2 regions of the Dehalobacter sp. DCM genome follow, and region 1 is predicted to be linked to the other one. Evidence: riboswitches for the same ligand, from Rfam matches in the RefSeq annotation. Region 1 holds a riboswitch; the other holds the start of a gene.
The links. A riboswitch is a leader RNA that binds a small molecule or an ion and turns the genes downstream of it on or off. The one in region 1 is predicted to bind cyclic di-GMP.
Positions count from the first base shown of each region.

Region 2: linked by a shared signal. The riboswitch ahead of LPY66_RS19380 (transglutaminase domain-containing protein) and the one ahead of LPY66_RS18605 (HD-GYP domain-containing protein) in region 1 are both predicted to bind cyclic di-GMP.

Region 1 is NZ_CP092282.1:3,970,858-3,978,908, reverse strand. It holds gene LPY66_RS18620 (hypothetical protein) at 434-556, shown strand; gene glyQ (glycine--tRNA ligase subunit alpha) at 756-1,634, shown strand; gene glyS (glycine--tRNA ligase subunit beta) at 1,639-3,711, shown strand; gene LPY66_RS18605 (HD-GYP domain-containing protein) at 3,902-4,963, opposite strand; cyclic di-GMP riboswitch class I at 5,047-5,130, opposite strand; gene LPY66_RS18600 (helix-turn-helix transcriptional regulator) at 5,527-6,165, shown strand; gene LPY66_RS18595 (pyruvate, water dikinase regulatory protein) at 6,200-7,030, shown strand; gene ppdK (pyruvate, phosphate dikinase) at 7,023-8,051, shown strand, end outside.
Region 2 is NZ_CP092282.1:4,149,968-4,158,018, reverse strand. It holds gene LPY66_RS19400 (glycosyltransferase family 4 protein) at 1-852, opposite strand, end outside; gene LPY66_RS19395 (LPXTG cell wall anchor domain-containing protein) at 1,048-1,182, shown strand; gene LPY66_RS19390 (sortase) at 1,443-2,078, shown strand; gene LPY66_RS19385 (BTAD domain-containing putative transcriptional regulator) at 2,208-3,488, shown strand; gene LPY66_RS19380 (transglutaminase domain-containing protein) at 3,709-4,599, opposite strand; cyclic di-GMP riboswitch class I at 4,705-4,789, opposite strand; cyclic di-GMP riboswitch class I at 4,885-4,969, opposite strand; gene LPY66_RS19375 (cell wall-binding repeat-containing protein) at 5,063-7,156, opposite strand; gene LPY66_RS19370 (S8 family serine peptidase) at 7,831-8,051, shown strand, end outside.

The DNA of each region.
Region 1 (8,051 bases):
ATAAATATTTTCGGCAGATTGATGATTCGAAGAACTTCAAAAGCATAAAACGCCGAAAACCGCGTACCGATACTATTGGGAACACCGGAAAGGGGCACTAAGAGCAATATAGACACCCATGCCTTTGGGGAATAGATGTTGGTAGACGGTCTTGTGTAGCATCAGAATCCCCTACTGCTGGGGTTGTGCGAATCTGAGGGGCTGTATTCGTTTGGCTGCTCAGTGTTAAGATATCCGGATAGGCCTGTTGATACCCGGCAAAAGCATTATTATGTATTAAAATATGTCATTACTGAATATATCATGACCTTTCCTGCTTAATCATAAGATAACGGTATTTACCTTACTCGAGGTGATTTATTTTTTCCTTGCGCTTCGCGATAATTGACAGTGAGGTATTGACAGCATATAATATTTGATAAAGTATACCGCTGTGAAGGGAAGGATACGCGTGATTTGCCGTAAAGAGAGTCCGGGATGCTGGGAACCGGGCGGGGAAACACGGGTTAGGCAGTCCGGAGCGGACAGTAACATTCACGAAGAGGATCCCGGGTAAAGACACTATATTACTTGCGGATCAAGCAGGGTGGAACCGCGGGAGATGCTCTCGTCCCTGCAGCAATTATTGCTGTATGGATGGGGGTTTTATTTTTTGGTGTGACTGGAAATGGATTAACACCAATCATTATATTTAATGGTGACTAAAAGGGGACAAGTGCTACGTCCCTTTTGTCCCCTAAATAGGAGGAAACCGCATGAAATTTCAAGATCTTATTCTTGCCCTGAATCAGTTTTGGGGTGAACAAGGATGCATTATTGCACAGCCCTATGATATGGAAAAAGGTGCAGGAACCATGAACCCGGCGACATTTTTGCGCGCTCTGGGCCCGGAGCCATGGAATGTGGCTTATGTCGAACCATCCCGGCGTCCCACCGACGGGCGTTATGGGGAAAACCCCAACCGTCTTCAGCATTACTTCCAATACCAGGTCATTTTGAAACCTTCGCCGGATAACGTGCAGGAGCTGTATTTGGAAAGCCTTGAACGCTTGGGAATCAACCCGGCTGACCATGATATCCGGTTTGTCGAAGACAACTGGGAGTCCCCTACATTAGGTGCTTGGGGACTGGGCTGGGAAGTATGGCTTGATGGTATGGAAGTGACTCAGTTTACGTATTTCCAGCAGTGCGGCGGTATCGACTGCAGACCGGTTTGTGCTGAAATCACTTACGGCATCGAACGGCTGGCCACCTTTATTCAGAGCAAGGACAGCGTATTCGATATTGAATGGGTCGGTGATATTACCTACGGAGATATTTACCTGCAAAATGAAAAAGACTATTCGCGTTATAATTTTGAAGTAGCAGATGTCGATGCACTGAGACAGTGGTTCGATATGTACGAGAAAGAAGCCGGGCGAACCGTTGAAGCCGGTTTAGTCGTACCTGCCTACGATTACGTATTAAAATGCTCGCATACCTTTAATCTCCTGGAGGCCAGAGGCGCAATCAGCGTGACTGAACGCACCGGTTATATCGCCCGGGTCAGGCATCTGGCCCGTCTTTGTGCCCAAGCATATGTTGCTCAGCGGGAAGAACTTGGCTTCCCATTGCTGAAGCAGAAAGGGGAATAAGGAAATGAGTAAGGACTTTTTACTGGAAATCGGGATGGAAGAAATGCCCGCAAAATTTGCACCAGGGGCTGTTGCCCAATTGGAGAATAACGCCCGTAAGCTGTTTACTGAACTGCGGATCGGTTATAAAGACTTAAAATGCTATGTCACGCCAAGACGTTTGGCGCTCTTGATAAACAGTCTGGATGAAATGCAGGCAGATATCAGTGAGGAAGTCAAAGGACCGGCGCAAAAGGCTGCCTATGACGCAGATGGTAAACCCACCAAAGCGGCCGAAGGATTTGCCCGCGGCCAGGGCGTTGGTACGGATGCGCTTTACATTAAAGAATTAAATGGTGTTCCCTACGTTTATGCTTTAAAGTCGCAAAAAGGCGACGTCACAGAGAAACTTCTGCCGGAAGTCTCTCTTAATCTGATCACCGGCTTGAACTTCCCTAAACCCATGCGCTGGGGAGATCAGGAAATTCGTTTTGCCCGTCCGATTCGCTGGCTCGTCGCTTTGTTCGGGGATGAGGTCGTACCGGTGACGTATGCAGGGCTGCAGTCCGGAAGGACAACCCGCGGCCATCGGACGTTGGGAACTTTCGCCCGGCTCGTCTGTCCGGGTGATTACGTGGATGCGTTAGAAACCGTCTATGTCCTTGCTGATCATGAAAAACGGAAGCAGAATATCTGGGGCCAAATTCAGACTCTGTCGGCGAAGGTCGGGGGAAAAGTGGATCAGGATGATGATTTGCTTACGGAAATCAGCCATTTGGTTGAATATCCGACAGCACTTCTTGGTGAAGTGGATGTCAGCTATATGGTACTTCCGGAAGAAGTCATCACAACACCCATGAAAGAACATCAGCGCTACTTCCCAGTAAGAGGCGAAGATGGGAGGCTTCTTCCTTATTTCATTACGGTTCGTAACGGGGACAGCACATCACTTGATCTAGTTAAGGAAGGTAATAAGAAGGTACTGAAGGCCCGCTTAGAGGATGCTGCCTTCTATTTCCGTGAAGATTTAAAAAAGCCGCTTCATACCAATATCGACAAACTGAACCGGGTGACCTATCAGGAAAAGCTCGGTACAGTCGGGAAACGTGTGGAACGGTTACGTCAACTGGCAGCAGCAGTTGCCAGCGCGATGAATCTCGATCCGAAGCAAACAGAACTGGTCGACCGTGCGGCGCTATTAGCCAAAGCGGACCTCGTATCGCATATGGTCTATGATTTTCCTGAACTGCAGGGGATCATGGGCGCTTATTATGCCGCAGGAAACGGTGAACCGAAAGAAGTATGCGCTGGGATTCTGGAACATTACCGCCCGCGTTTTGCCGGCGATGTCCTGCCGGTGTCGTATACCGGAAAAGTCGTGAGTATTGCCGATAAGCTGGATGCGATTGTCGGATCTTTTGGTATCGGAATTCAGCCGACAGGCTCCCAAGACCCATATGCGCTGAGACGCCAAGCACTGGGTATCGTTGGACTGCTGATCCAAGATGAACTTGATCTGTCATTGCGGCAGTTGATCGAAGCTTCTTATCGAATTTTTGTGGAACAAGGTATTCCATTAGAACCCTTAGCGGATATCGAACCAGCCCTGATCGATTTCTTTGGGCAGCGAATCCGTTACCTTATGCAGGAATCCGGACTGCGCTATGATATCATCGATGCGGTGATTGCCGGTGGCGCCGATATCCCATACCGAACGATGAAAAAAGCACAAGCGCTGGCCAAGAACAGAGAACAAAATGACTTTGTTCCCTATCTCAATGCCTATACCCGCTGTATGAACCTCAGTAAAAAATCCACCACCGATGGATGGAACAGTGCTGATCTTAAGGAAAACTCGGAAATCGAATTAGCCGCACTCCTAAAGGAAAAAGCACCCCTTGTCAGTGATGCCCTACGTGCTGCCGAATTCACTCAAGCTTATCACATTGCGGCGCAAGCCGTTCCATTGATCGAAAAGTTATTCGAGGATGTCATGATCATGGACGATGACGTTACGGTCAGAAATGCCCGTTTAGGGCTGCTTAAGGAATGTGTCAATACACTGGGCTGTTTGGGTGATCTCAGTCTGCTGGCCTAAGTGTCAGGATTTTCCCCATTGGTTCAGGTTGTTTTTTAATCTCAGTATCGATTTCTATTCCAGTTAATATACTGAACACCAAATTAATATTAATACAGGTCGCTGCCAAACGAATTACTCGTAGACAGCGGCCTTTCTTCGTATGTCAGAAAGTATTACTTTTACTTATTATTTGTCCCCTGAAAACAGTCTACTCAACCATAGTCACAATGAAGGTCGTCAGATCCTCGATCAGGTTATATTCTTTGGCTTGAACATGCGACATCTCCTTATCGGACATGAGAACCCGGATGATTGGCCGCATCGGCAGACTTTTGTTTTGGTCGACAACAATTCCGACTTCGCCGGTACTCAGTTTGACTGTGCAGCCTGTGGGATAAACAGCAATATGCTTTAAAAATGTAACAATCAGCTGCTGCGAATACAGCTTATTGGCACACCCCATTACGATTTCACAGGCTTCGTGGGGCACGATCCGATTATGCCCTGGACCGTCATTAACCAGGTTATCATAGAAGTCTGCCAGCCCGACGATTTGGGCCAGGGTATGGAGACGGTTACCGGATAATTTACGGGGATAGCCGCTGCCGTTCAGCCACTCATGATGCTGCAGCGCGATATGGGCACTGAGTAAATTCAAATCGTTTTTGGTACGAAGGATATCATAGCCATGGATGGTGTGGGTTTGGTACAGCTCAGTTTCTTTGGCAGTAAAGACATCCCGTTTAGCAAGTAAATCCTTGGGTAGCTTGACGGTTCCGATATCATGGAGCAAAGCACCGGTTGCCAGCGCTTCCAAAGTTTCTTTATCCAGTCCCAGTGCCTTACCGATGATGATGGAAAGGACACAAACACTCACAGAATGCGTATAGATCTGATTGTCATAACTGCGCATATCCGTCAGGCTGATAAAGATATCTTTTTGAAACAGAATATCTCCTATTATGTTATTGACCGCTTTCTTCACCTGAAAGCCACTAAGCTCTTTGCCGATCCTAACTGCTTCCGCAAAATGCTCCAAGGTGTTAATGGCCTCCCGTCGGCTTTCATCGGAAATAACGTCTTCGATGACGACATCTTTCGATTCCTCATCGTCCACATAGACAATACTGATACCCAGCTCTTTTAAACGGTCGATATAAGAATGGGTCAGCATGACACCTTTTCCGAGAAGGACACGCCCACTGTGTGAGAAAATCGTCCGTCCAAGCACAGCACCTTGTTGAAGCCGGTTAACACTTATCTGGCGCAACGGTATTCTTCCTTTCTGAAATGGAGTTAACAAAAAATCGCCAACAAAAGGGTATGGCGACATAAATAACAAACCTGAGCGGATTCGGCGGCCTGGCAGTCATCGGAATATCCGGAAGACCCATGGCTTTGCGTCCCTGGCTTTCGCCAGGTTTGCTATTGTCGTTGCTCTAATTTAATTGTAATTTAGTGAAAATTGTAAAATAATTGTAGCATTTCCAATGCAGTAACTTCAAGAAATATTTCATGAAAAACAAATTATTTTTCCATTCTGTTAACATGTCCGTCCAATTTACTATAGACACCTTGGGATGATGCTATTGAATGCATATCACAACAGCAACAAATAATATAACACATTCCGACCAAAAAACGTAAATTTTAGGCTGTACATTTAGCAGAAATGGTCTATAATATTTAAATGTGATATATTATTAAGGTGTATCGATATAATTATGTAATCACAATTGAGAGATGGTATATCTAAGTTCAGCTAGAGCTGCCGCCAGACTTGGCGTCAGCCAAGGTACACTGTAATTACCGATGATCAGAAGGTGAGAAGATATGCAGCTTTCGGAACGCCAAGAAAAAATAGTCGAACTCGTGAAAAAAACCAGTCCGATGACGGGAGAACAGATTGCCAGCCAGCTGAGAACCAATAGGGCCACATTGCGCCCTGATCTGACAATCCTAACAATGGCCGGCGTGTTGGAAGCCCGGCCGCGTGTTGGCTATTTCTACAACGAAGACACCGGACCTTCACCCATCGCGTTAAGAATGCAGCAGCTCCGGGTCGGCGATTTCAAATCGATTGCGGCATCGGTTAAAGAATCGATCTCTATTTACGATGCTGTCGTTTCGATGTTCACCAATAATGTGGGAAGCTTGATCGTCATTAATGACAGGCATGAACTAAAAGGTATGGTTTCACGCAAAGATATTCTTAAGGCTTCGTTAGGGCATACGGATCTGCATCAGGTTCCTATCAGCGTCATCATGACGCGGATGCCGAATATCATCATGGCAACGGCTGATGAATCCGTTCTCGAGGCCGCCAAGAAGCTTGTTCACCATCAGGTAGACTCGCTGCCCGTCGTCGAAAACTATATCAACGAGAATGGACAGGAAAGCTATGAAGTCATTGGCCGATTTACAAAAACCAATGTCACGAACCTGTTTGTGGAACTAGGTATGAAATGCTGAAGGAAACCATACAATCAGTGAGGAGGATGGATGGGTGACAGAACAAATCCCGGTAATCTACGTGATTTCCGATGCGATTGGAGAGACGGCTGAATTTGTCAGCCGGGCAGCTGCGGCCCAGTTTAACGGTATTAAAACAAAAATCCGCCGGGTGCCTTATGTCCAGGATGAAACACATATTGACGAGATTCTGGAAGAGGCTGTGGAGGAACAGGCGATCCTTGTTTATACTCTCGTACTGACCAACTTGAGAAACTACATTGAAAAGCGGGCCAAGGAAAAGAACCTGACAACGATCGATATCCTAAGTCCTCTCATATCCGCACTGGGTCATAAAACAGGACTTCAACCCAAGAACATCCCGAATATTACCCACCGTCTGGACGAACAATATTTCCGCAAAGTAGAGGCGGTAGAATTTGCAGTCAAATATGATGACGGCAAAGACCCGCGGGGCATGTTATTTGCTGATGTTGTGCTTATTGGCGTTTCACGGACTTCCAAAACACCGCTCAGCATGTATTTAGCCCACCGGGGGATAAAGACAGCCAATATCCCGCTGGTACCGGAAGTATCCCCGCCAAGAGAGTTATATCAGGTCCAAAAAAACAAAGTGTTCGGACTCATCATCAGTCCGGACAAATTAAACCAGATCCGCAGTGAACGCTTAAAAACACTCGGACTTGGCCCCTCCGCGGACTACGCCAATCTTGACAGAATTATGGAAGAACTGGATTACGCCAAACAGATCATGAAAAAGATTGGCTGCACTATCATAGACACCACCAATAAGGCGGTTGAGGAAACCGCCAGCCTGATTCTGCAAAAAGTAACAATTAATGGGGAGTTGAAGAGTAATGGTTGATAAGAAGTATGTGTATTTATTTCGTGAGGGCAGTGCCGGTATGAAAAACCTCTTGGGAGGCAAGGGCGCAAACCTGGCTGAAATGACCAATATCGGTCTGAGCGTCCCCCAGGGTTTTACCATAACGACAGAAGCTTGCCTTGAATATTATGAAGAGGGTGAACAGCTGCCGGAGGGTTTATGGGAACAAATCTTGCCTGCGATTCGCGATGTTGAAGACCAAAGCGGCAAGAAATTCGGTGATCCACAAAATCCGCTCTTAGTCTCTGTTCGTTCCGGTGCCAGGATCTCCATGCCCGGGATGATGGACACCATTCTTAACCTCGGCTTAAATCCGGATACCGCAAACGGTGTCAGCGAAGCAACTGGTAATCCCCGGTTTGCTCATGACTGCTACCGTCGTTTCATCCAGATGTTCGGCGATGTCGTTCTTGGTATCTCCAGCCATAAATTTGAAAATATCTTGGAAGATGTGAAAGATAAACAAGGTGTCCGTTATGATTCTGAGCTATCACCGGAAAGCCTTCAGGAATTGGTCCTTGAATTTAAGAAACTGGTCAAACAGGAAACGGGCGTTCCTTTCCCGGATGATCCGTATGAGCAGCTCCGACAGGCGATTACCGCTGTATTTAAATCCTGGAATAATCACCGGGCGATCGTTTACCGTAAAGCCAACGGTATCCCAGACAGCTACGGCACAGCCGTTAACGTCCAGTCCATGGTCTTCGGCAATATGGGCAATGATTCCGGAACAGGCGTTGCCTTTACCCGAAATCCATCCACCGGCGAAAGACATCTCTATGGCGAATATTTGATGAACGCTCAGGGTGAAGACGTTGTGGCCGGTATCCGTACACCGCAGCCCATTGACAGTCTGCAGAGTGAAAATCCGGCAATCTATCAACAGTTCTGTGATATTGCCGCTCTCCTGGAAAATCATTACCGTAATATGCAGGATATTGAGTTTACCATCGAAAAAGGCAGACTTTACATACTCCAGACACGTAACGGAAAATGCACC
Region 2 (8,051 bases), 180 kb from region 1:
TGTGACATTCTGTAATTGATACCCTTGTGCCAGCCGGATCAGATTATTCTTTTCTAAACCGTCGCCGACAAGGAGAAAGTGAATATCGGTGTGATCCCGGAGCAATTTTGCGGTTTCAATTAAGGGTTCCAGGTGATTGGCAATCCCATGGGATCCGGTATAAATAACCGTGTAGGGATAAGACTGAATAGCTTGGGCCACCACGGTATCTGCAACCATGGTGTTGTAGTTGTCTAAAACGACGCCGTTGGGGATATGGATAACTTTATTTCTGTCGATGTTTCTGGAAACCACATAGTCGATGGCTTTATCGAAGAGGACAATAATCTTTGTCGCTTGAAGATACAAGTGCCTTTCAAAAAAATATAACAGCCGGGCAATCGGATTATTCCGGCTCAACTTGCCAAAATCAACGAAGGTCTGGGGCCAGAGATCCCGTTCTTCAAAATAAAACGGTTTCTTGGCGCGCTTCGCTATGCGATAGGCTATGTAAGCAGCCAACGGATGCACGCTGGAACCAATAACTATATCCGGAATGGTGGCCATTAATTCCTTTTTAGCGGCGCGATACCCGCGAAAGGTATAATTCAAAATGTTGTGCAGCCGCTTGACCGTACCATGGTAATTCGCAGTCTTTATCCAGATGAAATCAATGCCGTTGATCGTCTCTTTGCAGAAAGAAGCACCCTGGTCATAAGCACGGGTTTCTCGCTTTTCAAAGTGATTAAACGATGAGGCGAAGATAGTCACACGATGACCTTCTTTAAGCAGTGCGGATGCCAGGTCATAATGGCGGGTGCCCCCCACATTAGAGGGAGTGGTCGCGTAATGATTAAAAACCCAGATGTTCACTGTAACCGACCTTTCAATGGGACGTATGCGAATTCGAAGCGCGATAATATGCCGAATTCTTCTCTAATCATACCAAATTATTGTAGGACAGACAATGTAGCCGGGGAAAATACCCCTTAGTGTCAGGGTACTGATCAAACACAGACAGCACCTACAGAAGAGACACCGGCGGCACCGGCTGATGAAGTCATTGTCGTGCCAACAGAAGACGATGTCTTCGTCCCTGAAACCGAAGAATTGCCGAAAACCGGCGGAAATACTGTGGCCTATCTGTTGACAGGGTCAGTAATAGCAGGCGCAGGCGCCCTGCTGCGGAAGTTTCAGAAATAGATAAAAGTCTTGAAGAGACGCCCTAGAGAATTCAATAACAATAAATGATAAAAATGACATTGACAAATGAAAAAAAGTCTTGATGAAAATGCAATAAACACCGATAATCAAAGTAAGATCATAAGTCCGGGGTACTTTATCCATCCCGGACTTTTCTTACCCAGGATCCTTGCTATGACGTAATGAGTATGACGTAATGAGAATGGTGCGTGTGTCATAAAGTGAATGGAGCGAGCTTTTAAGAATCCGGAGGGGTAGGAATGGGATTGCGAAGTAAAAAAAGCATCAACAGGATATCGATTGCGCTAATCATTATCGGGATTCTTGTGTGCCTTTATCCGCTGTATACGAACGTGAAAGCATATTACTTGCAGGCGCAGCTGGAAAAAGAACTTAATGCGCAGATCGCGGCGGTTGATCAGACCGACACCGAAGCGGCCACCACGGAATCGCCTGTAGTCGAAAATACCGCACCGGTTAAAGTCCAGGCGCCTCCCAGAAAAATCGATGCCATGATGTTTATTGATATTCCGGATATCAATATCTCCGCGGTTGTCGTCCGGGGTACGACCCAAGCGTCACTGGCTGACGGACCCGGATGGTACGTCGAGTCGGCATTGCCGGGTAAGGGAAACACAGCCGTTGCCGGCCATAAGAACATGTATGGCTCGTGGTTCCGCAATCTCTACAAATTACAGGCTGGCGACCCTATCTACATTACCTATAAAACGAAAGTGTATACGTATCTGGTGGAAACCGTCAAACCCATCGCGATCAATGACTGGAGTCTGATCGAACCTACCGAGGAAAACGTATTGACGCTGACGACGTGCCACACCAAGACAGAACGGCTTGCAGTCAGGGCCGAACTGGAGAAGATAACCGACAAAAAATAATGTCGAAACCAGTTGGTTTAATCGGATTAAATTTTGTTTGCTTGGATTAAAAGCTGTATTGTAGAAACAAATGAGTTAATATATAATAAATTAACACAAATAGTAAAATTATGGGTATGGAAGAAAAAAATGATACATGCAATTGAAACCGACCAAAAACCATATAAAGATGATCGGATCATCATCCGTACCTTTGGGCAGTTTTCTGTCAAACGAGGCGGTACTGTTTTGTCTGCAGAATCCCATAAATCGCAGAAGATGTGGGATCTTTTTAAGTACTTTATAACCAATCGCGGTAAAAATATCATGCCGGAAACCATCCAGGAAACGCTGTGGCCGGATCAAGACTACGAGTATTCCAATAAAGCGTTTCGGACGATGATTTATCGGCTGCGTAAAGAATTAAACAAAGGGGAACCGGATGAAGCCGATGCCAAAGACAATGACAGCCAATTGATTATTTACTCCCATGGCTGTTATGGCTGGAATCCGGATGCCAATTTCCAGCTGGATATCGACGAATTCGAGAAGAATTATGCCACAGCCAAAATGAGCAATGGGTCCGATCTCGAAAAAGCCCTGAGCTGCTACCAGAGCATACTCGCCATGTATCAAGGGTGTTACCTGTCGGAGTCCATGTATACCGAATGGACGATCCCGCTCCGAAATCACTATCGCCGCTTATATCTCCAGGCGATGGAAGATTACTGCGCCCTGCTGAATGATCGGGGCCAGGTCAAAGCAATTATTGAAGTGTGTGAAAAAGTTATTTTAAACGAGCCTCTGGAAGAGGAATTTCACATTCTGCTGATGGAAGCCCTGCTGAAAGAGGGAAAAGTAAAGGATGCCCGCCAGAACTATGAATACATAACCAGTAAGCTGTATCAGGAGCTTGGTGTCCGGCCGTCGGCCGAACTGAAGAATCTGTACAACCGGATCACCGCCAAGGATAAATCTGCCCGGGCGGATATTGACTCCGTGCAGGAGGAAATGACCAGCAGCAATGACGACAGCGGACCGTTCTTCTGCGATAAAGAGACCTTTAAGTCTATCTATGATCTGGAAAGACGCCGTGTGGAACGTAACGGGCAATCCGTGTTTACCGTGCTTTTATCTCTCCAGCTGAGCGGCAGGGCGGAATTGGATCGGAGCCGCGCCGACAAAGCGTTTGCGATCTTAAAAGATATCTTAGCCAGAAGCCTGCGTAAAGGTGACGTCTGTGCGATGTGGGGCGAACTGCAGTACATTCTGATCCTTCAGGGAATCAATGCGGAGAATACGAAGATGGTTGTGGGTCGTATCGAGATGGCCTTCCGTGAACTGACCCGGCAGAATGAAGTTGTTTTGCGTGCGCGGTATCAGCCGATTGTGGCGAACCAGAATATCAGTGATTATTTTAATAAGGAATAAAAAACTATCCTGCTCCGCTGACGCTGGCATACATTGCTTTGCCTGATCTTATGTTTTTGAATGTTGGTTTTGTATGTTTGATTTGTATGATTTGTTTTAAGAGTTAAAAGAAAGCCGCTGCGTTTGCAGCGGCTTCTTTCAGTGGAAATGTATATGAGTAGTCTATGGTCAATGTTAATTGTTATGTTATTATGATATCTTCCGGATAGTCAATGATTTATTAGTAAAGCGTTACTTTCGTCAGCTGGTGTGTCTTATTGAATGTTGCGGGGTTCATACCGATATATTTTGATGTGCTGGCGACAACGAATTTGCTGTTTTTGATATAGCCGGCATCCCAAGTGGTGTCGACACTGAGCCATTCGCCGTCAACGTTAACTTCATTCCAGGCATGCAATTCATATTTCTTTTGGGAACTGCTCCAGGCATTTCCGTATACGACCCGGGTCTCGATGCCGGAGGCTCTGCATAAGGCTGCGAAAGCGAAGGAATAGTCACGGCAGGTACCCAGTTTTCTGTTGATAACATCCGTGGCGGAGTAATTGCCGATTTTCCCGGCGTAGTAGGCTTGGGTGTCGTACTTGATATTCTTGGTAACCCAGGAATGGATCGCTTTGACTTTCTGCATTTCGGTCATGCTATCGGTGGTCAGAGAATTGGCAAGATTGATAACGGCTTTATTATCGCTGTTGACCAGACCGGATGGCGTCAGATTGAAATAATCGTCTGTGGATGTATTTTGCACTTCAAAACGGATGCGTCCGTCAAATTGCTTGTTATTGTCGCCAACCCAGACGGTATAAGTACCTGCACCGAAGCGCAGCCAGATTTCTTTGGAAAATGAGCCATTATAAACGGTGATCGGATAGGTGGTGATCTCACCGGCCGGACCGCGCAGGCATACCCAGACAGAGCGCAAGGAGCTTGTTCCGGCAATGGTAAAGGACCGGTCATATTGGAGATTATTGGCTGAAGGAGAAGTCACTTGTACCGTTTCAGTCTGAAAACCGATACTGTATGCTGCCTCTGCTTTGGCACTGCCCAGCGGCAGGAAAAACAAGGCGGTCAGAATAACGGCGATTACTTTTACGGTGATATTTTTCTTAAACATATGTATCCTCCTTCTACTTGCTCGTCAAATCTTGAAAATATAAACGCCCGCTTCGGGGGTCACCTAAAGCGGGCGTTTAAACAGCATAGACTGCTGTCCTGCACTTTCGGTAACCCGGCGACCATACCCCAAAGGATTTAGGCCCGTAGCTTTGCGTCCCCGCCTTTCGACGGGTTTGCCAGTATCGTTTTGCTGTTATTTAGTTTGATGGTGTTGTTTCATGAACAGAAAAAACACCTGACTCGGATGCCGAATCAGGTGTTATCTTTACCTATTAACTCCACTTTCGGCAACCCGGCGACCATATCCCGAAGGATTTAGGCCCGTAGCTTTGCGTCCTTGCCTTTCGACAAGTTTGCTATTATCGCTTTGTAAAGTCATTATAATCCATATTTTGAGTGAATGCAATCATTTTCTTAAAATATTTTCAATAATTTGCCATAACCTATTGATATATTACTGCTTAGACTCTTTCCTTTAACAGCGGATAGAGCTCCGGCGAGCTGACCGTGTTGATCCATCCCATGGACCAGCCGCCGATTCCGCCCAGATTGTATTGATCCATGATATCCAGTTTCACGCTCCAACTGAGACGGTCATCAAAATAACAGGTCCGGTTATAGCCGTTCTCATCGGTATACTTGAAAGTGGGGATGCCCACCGGGTCTGTCAGGGTTGTGTAACGGGTGATCGTTGCACCGCATTGTTCTGCCGTTTGCGTGGCCATTGCCCAGCCAAACGTTTTATAGAGCCATTTTGTCGGATCGGTGGTATCCTTGCGCCAAGCTCTGCCGTAATAAGGAACGCCCATCAGAATCTTTTCCGAAGGGATCTCGGTCACGGCATAGGATATGACCTTCTTCATCCAATCCGGCGGTGCGATGGGTCCGGGTTGGGAGGTCGAGTAATCATAAGTCATGATTTGGATATAGTCGGTGTACTGAGCCAGGTCCGCGTAATTATACTCGTCATACCACCATTCCACGGCAGGATCTGTTTTGGACATGACAGAGACCATCACCAGCTTGCCAATGGGGTGGAGGCTGGCATAGAGCTCCTGCATTAAACTGGTAAGCCCTGCTTCGGATTTTTCCGATAACGCTTCCATATCAATTAAAATACCATCCGCATTGGTTTCTTTTACTACCTTTAAGGCACTGGCGGCAAATGTACTGCGTTTCACGGGGTCCTGCAGCATTTTGTCAGCGGTACTGCCGCTGGCCATGGCCATCGGAACCACACGGGCACCGTTGCTCTGCCCCAAGGAAACAAGGTATTTGGGTATATCAGAACTACTGAAACGATAGGCAAAACTGCCATCCGGGTTAATAGAGGTAATACTGCCGTCACTCTGTCTAGCTCCCAAAAAATTGGGAACTAATATATCGATATAATCCCCGACGTAGCCGGGCACATAAGAAAGCTGTGTTTCGTAAGTTGACGTGCTGGCATAGCCATCCCAGAACTGCAGGGAGATACGGGAAGTAATTTTTCCTGTTCGTATTATATTTTGCACTTTCGGATTAATCACATCCCAGCCGCCGAGCAGATAGAAACTGCTGACGCTGCTGCGGTTCGTATTAATATAGGATGCGGTTGGCGTATTGAGCAGTTTATTTTCGTCTTTGGGTACCAGCAGGATCGGATTATTATTCCGGGCTGCCAGGACGGATCCGGCCAGGGCATCCGGGAAGTTATCGCCGGTGGCTACGATGATCTTATCTTTATTAAAAGGAAGAGTGTTTAAGATGGCCACATTGGTCTTATAGCGATCCAGGTCGCTGATCCGGGTTACGTTATAAGAGGCTGCTTGCAGTTGAGTCGCTATGTCTTTGCTGATGGCGCTCTCACCGCCGATTAGGGTGATTTCGGTGACACCCATTTTCTTTAAGGCATTCAGGGTTTCTGTCGGGACTTTTTTGGTGTCCGTCAGCAGGAGCGGAATACCATTGGCGGCCGCGTAGGAAGAAATGCTGAGTGCATCCGCGAACACCTGACCGGAAGCCAGAAAAGCCCGCGAACTGTTTTCCACGGAAGTGATGGCGATATTGGCGGCAGTCTCGTAACGATTGCTTCCCTTAATGCGCACAGTGGAAATGCCATTGGCTTTGAGCGCGCTTTCCACATCCGCTGAGATTGCACCGGTCCCGCCCAGAATAAACACCTTGGAGGTATTCAGGCGTTTCATTTCCTGCAAAACCTCCGGACGCAGGGTTTTGGAATGAGTCAGCAGCAGAGGCCCGCCACCGACCACCGCGCTGTTGGCCAGGACTGCTCCGGCCAGTGCGTCAGGAAAAGCATCCTCACGTGTCAACACTACATTGTATGCATCCGACCAGTTATTAGAGGATATCTCCACCGCCGTTTCGGCCCGGCTGTCACCGGCGAAACGCGTATAAGTCTGAGAGATACCGTCTTCAGCGTATGCCTGGGGGATGGGACTGATGGTCCCCAGTAAAATATTCGAAGCAATAAAAGAAGCCAGGGTCAAAGTGGTAATTCCTTTTTTCACCAGCCGCTTCATTGCTGTTTCGTGCCTATTCAGTTTAATGAACATATGCTTTCCTCCATCTGAATGTTGTCTGTTTGGGTTTTCTATTCTATTTTTTGGAACATGGAGTTCCATTTTATACTAATTCTCCGAAAGGGGCTTAAATCCTGTTTGTAAAAAAAGGAAAATGTTTTATTTTGGCGAATCATAAAGAACTATCCGTTCATTTGCTGATAACTAATCGCTAATTTGGGGTAGGTCTGTATGTCACATGCCGCTTTCGGCAGATAGCGCCATCCATGAATTTGCATTACGGAAGTTAAAATTCTTTTGCCTTCCTTGGCGAATTGCAATCGTTAACAGGAAGTTCAAATTCTATTACCATCCGTGGTGAATTTGAACTTAGGACCATCCATGGTCCGTCATCCATGGACCGTTGCGCTGCGCAATCCATGCTCCGCTTGACGCCGGTATGTGACATACAGACTGCTCTTAAGAGAATGGAAGATATATGGAAGATTTGTTGATGATTTGTGTGAATGCTTTTGCTGGAGTTTAGGATGCCTATTGATGTCCTTATGTGATAATATTCTTATATATGATATCATCTTTTTACGGTAATGGATGTTAAATTGGTAAGATTACAGCTGGAAATTAATGAATTGGTTTTGAATGCAAAATGAATATGGAAAGTGACGTTAATAAACTGAGCTAATTACTTAAGAAGGGTACGCAGTAAAATGAAAAAACTTATCGTGTTACTGACGCTGATTCTATTAATAGGAAATGTTCCGCCGTGTTATGCCTTGGCGGCACCAAGCCAAGAAGGCGGATACACGTCGGTTTTAACCGGCGAATATGATCCTGACGCAGTACGTTTAATTGTACAGGTTGCTGCAGATGCGAATCCCCAAGATTTAAACGTATTAGCAACGGCTACGGGCGGAGAGCTAATCCGGAC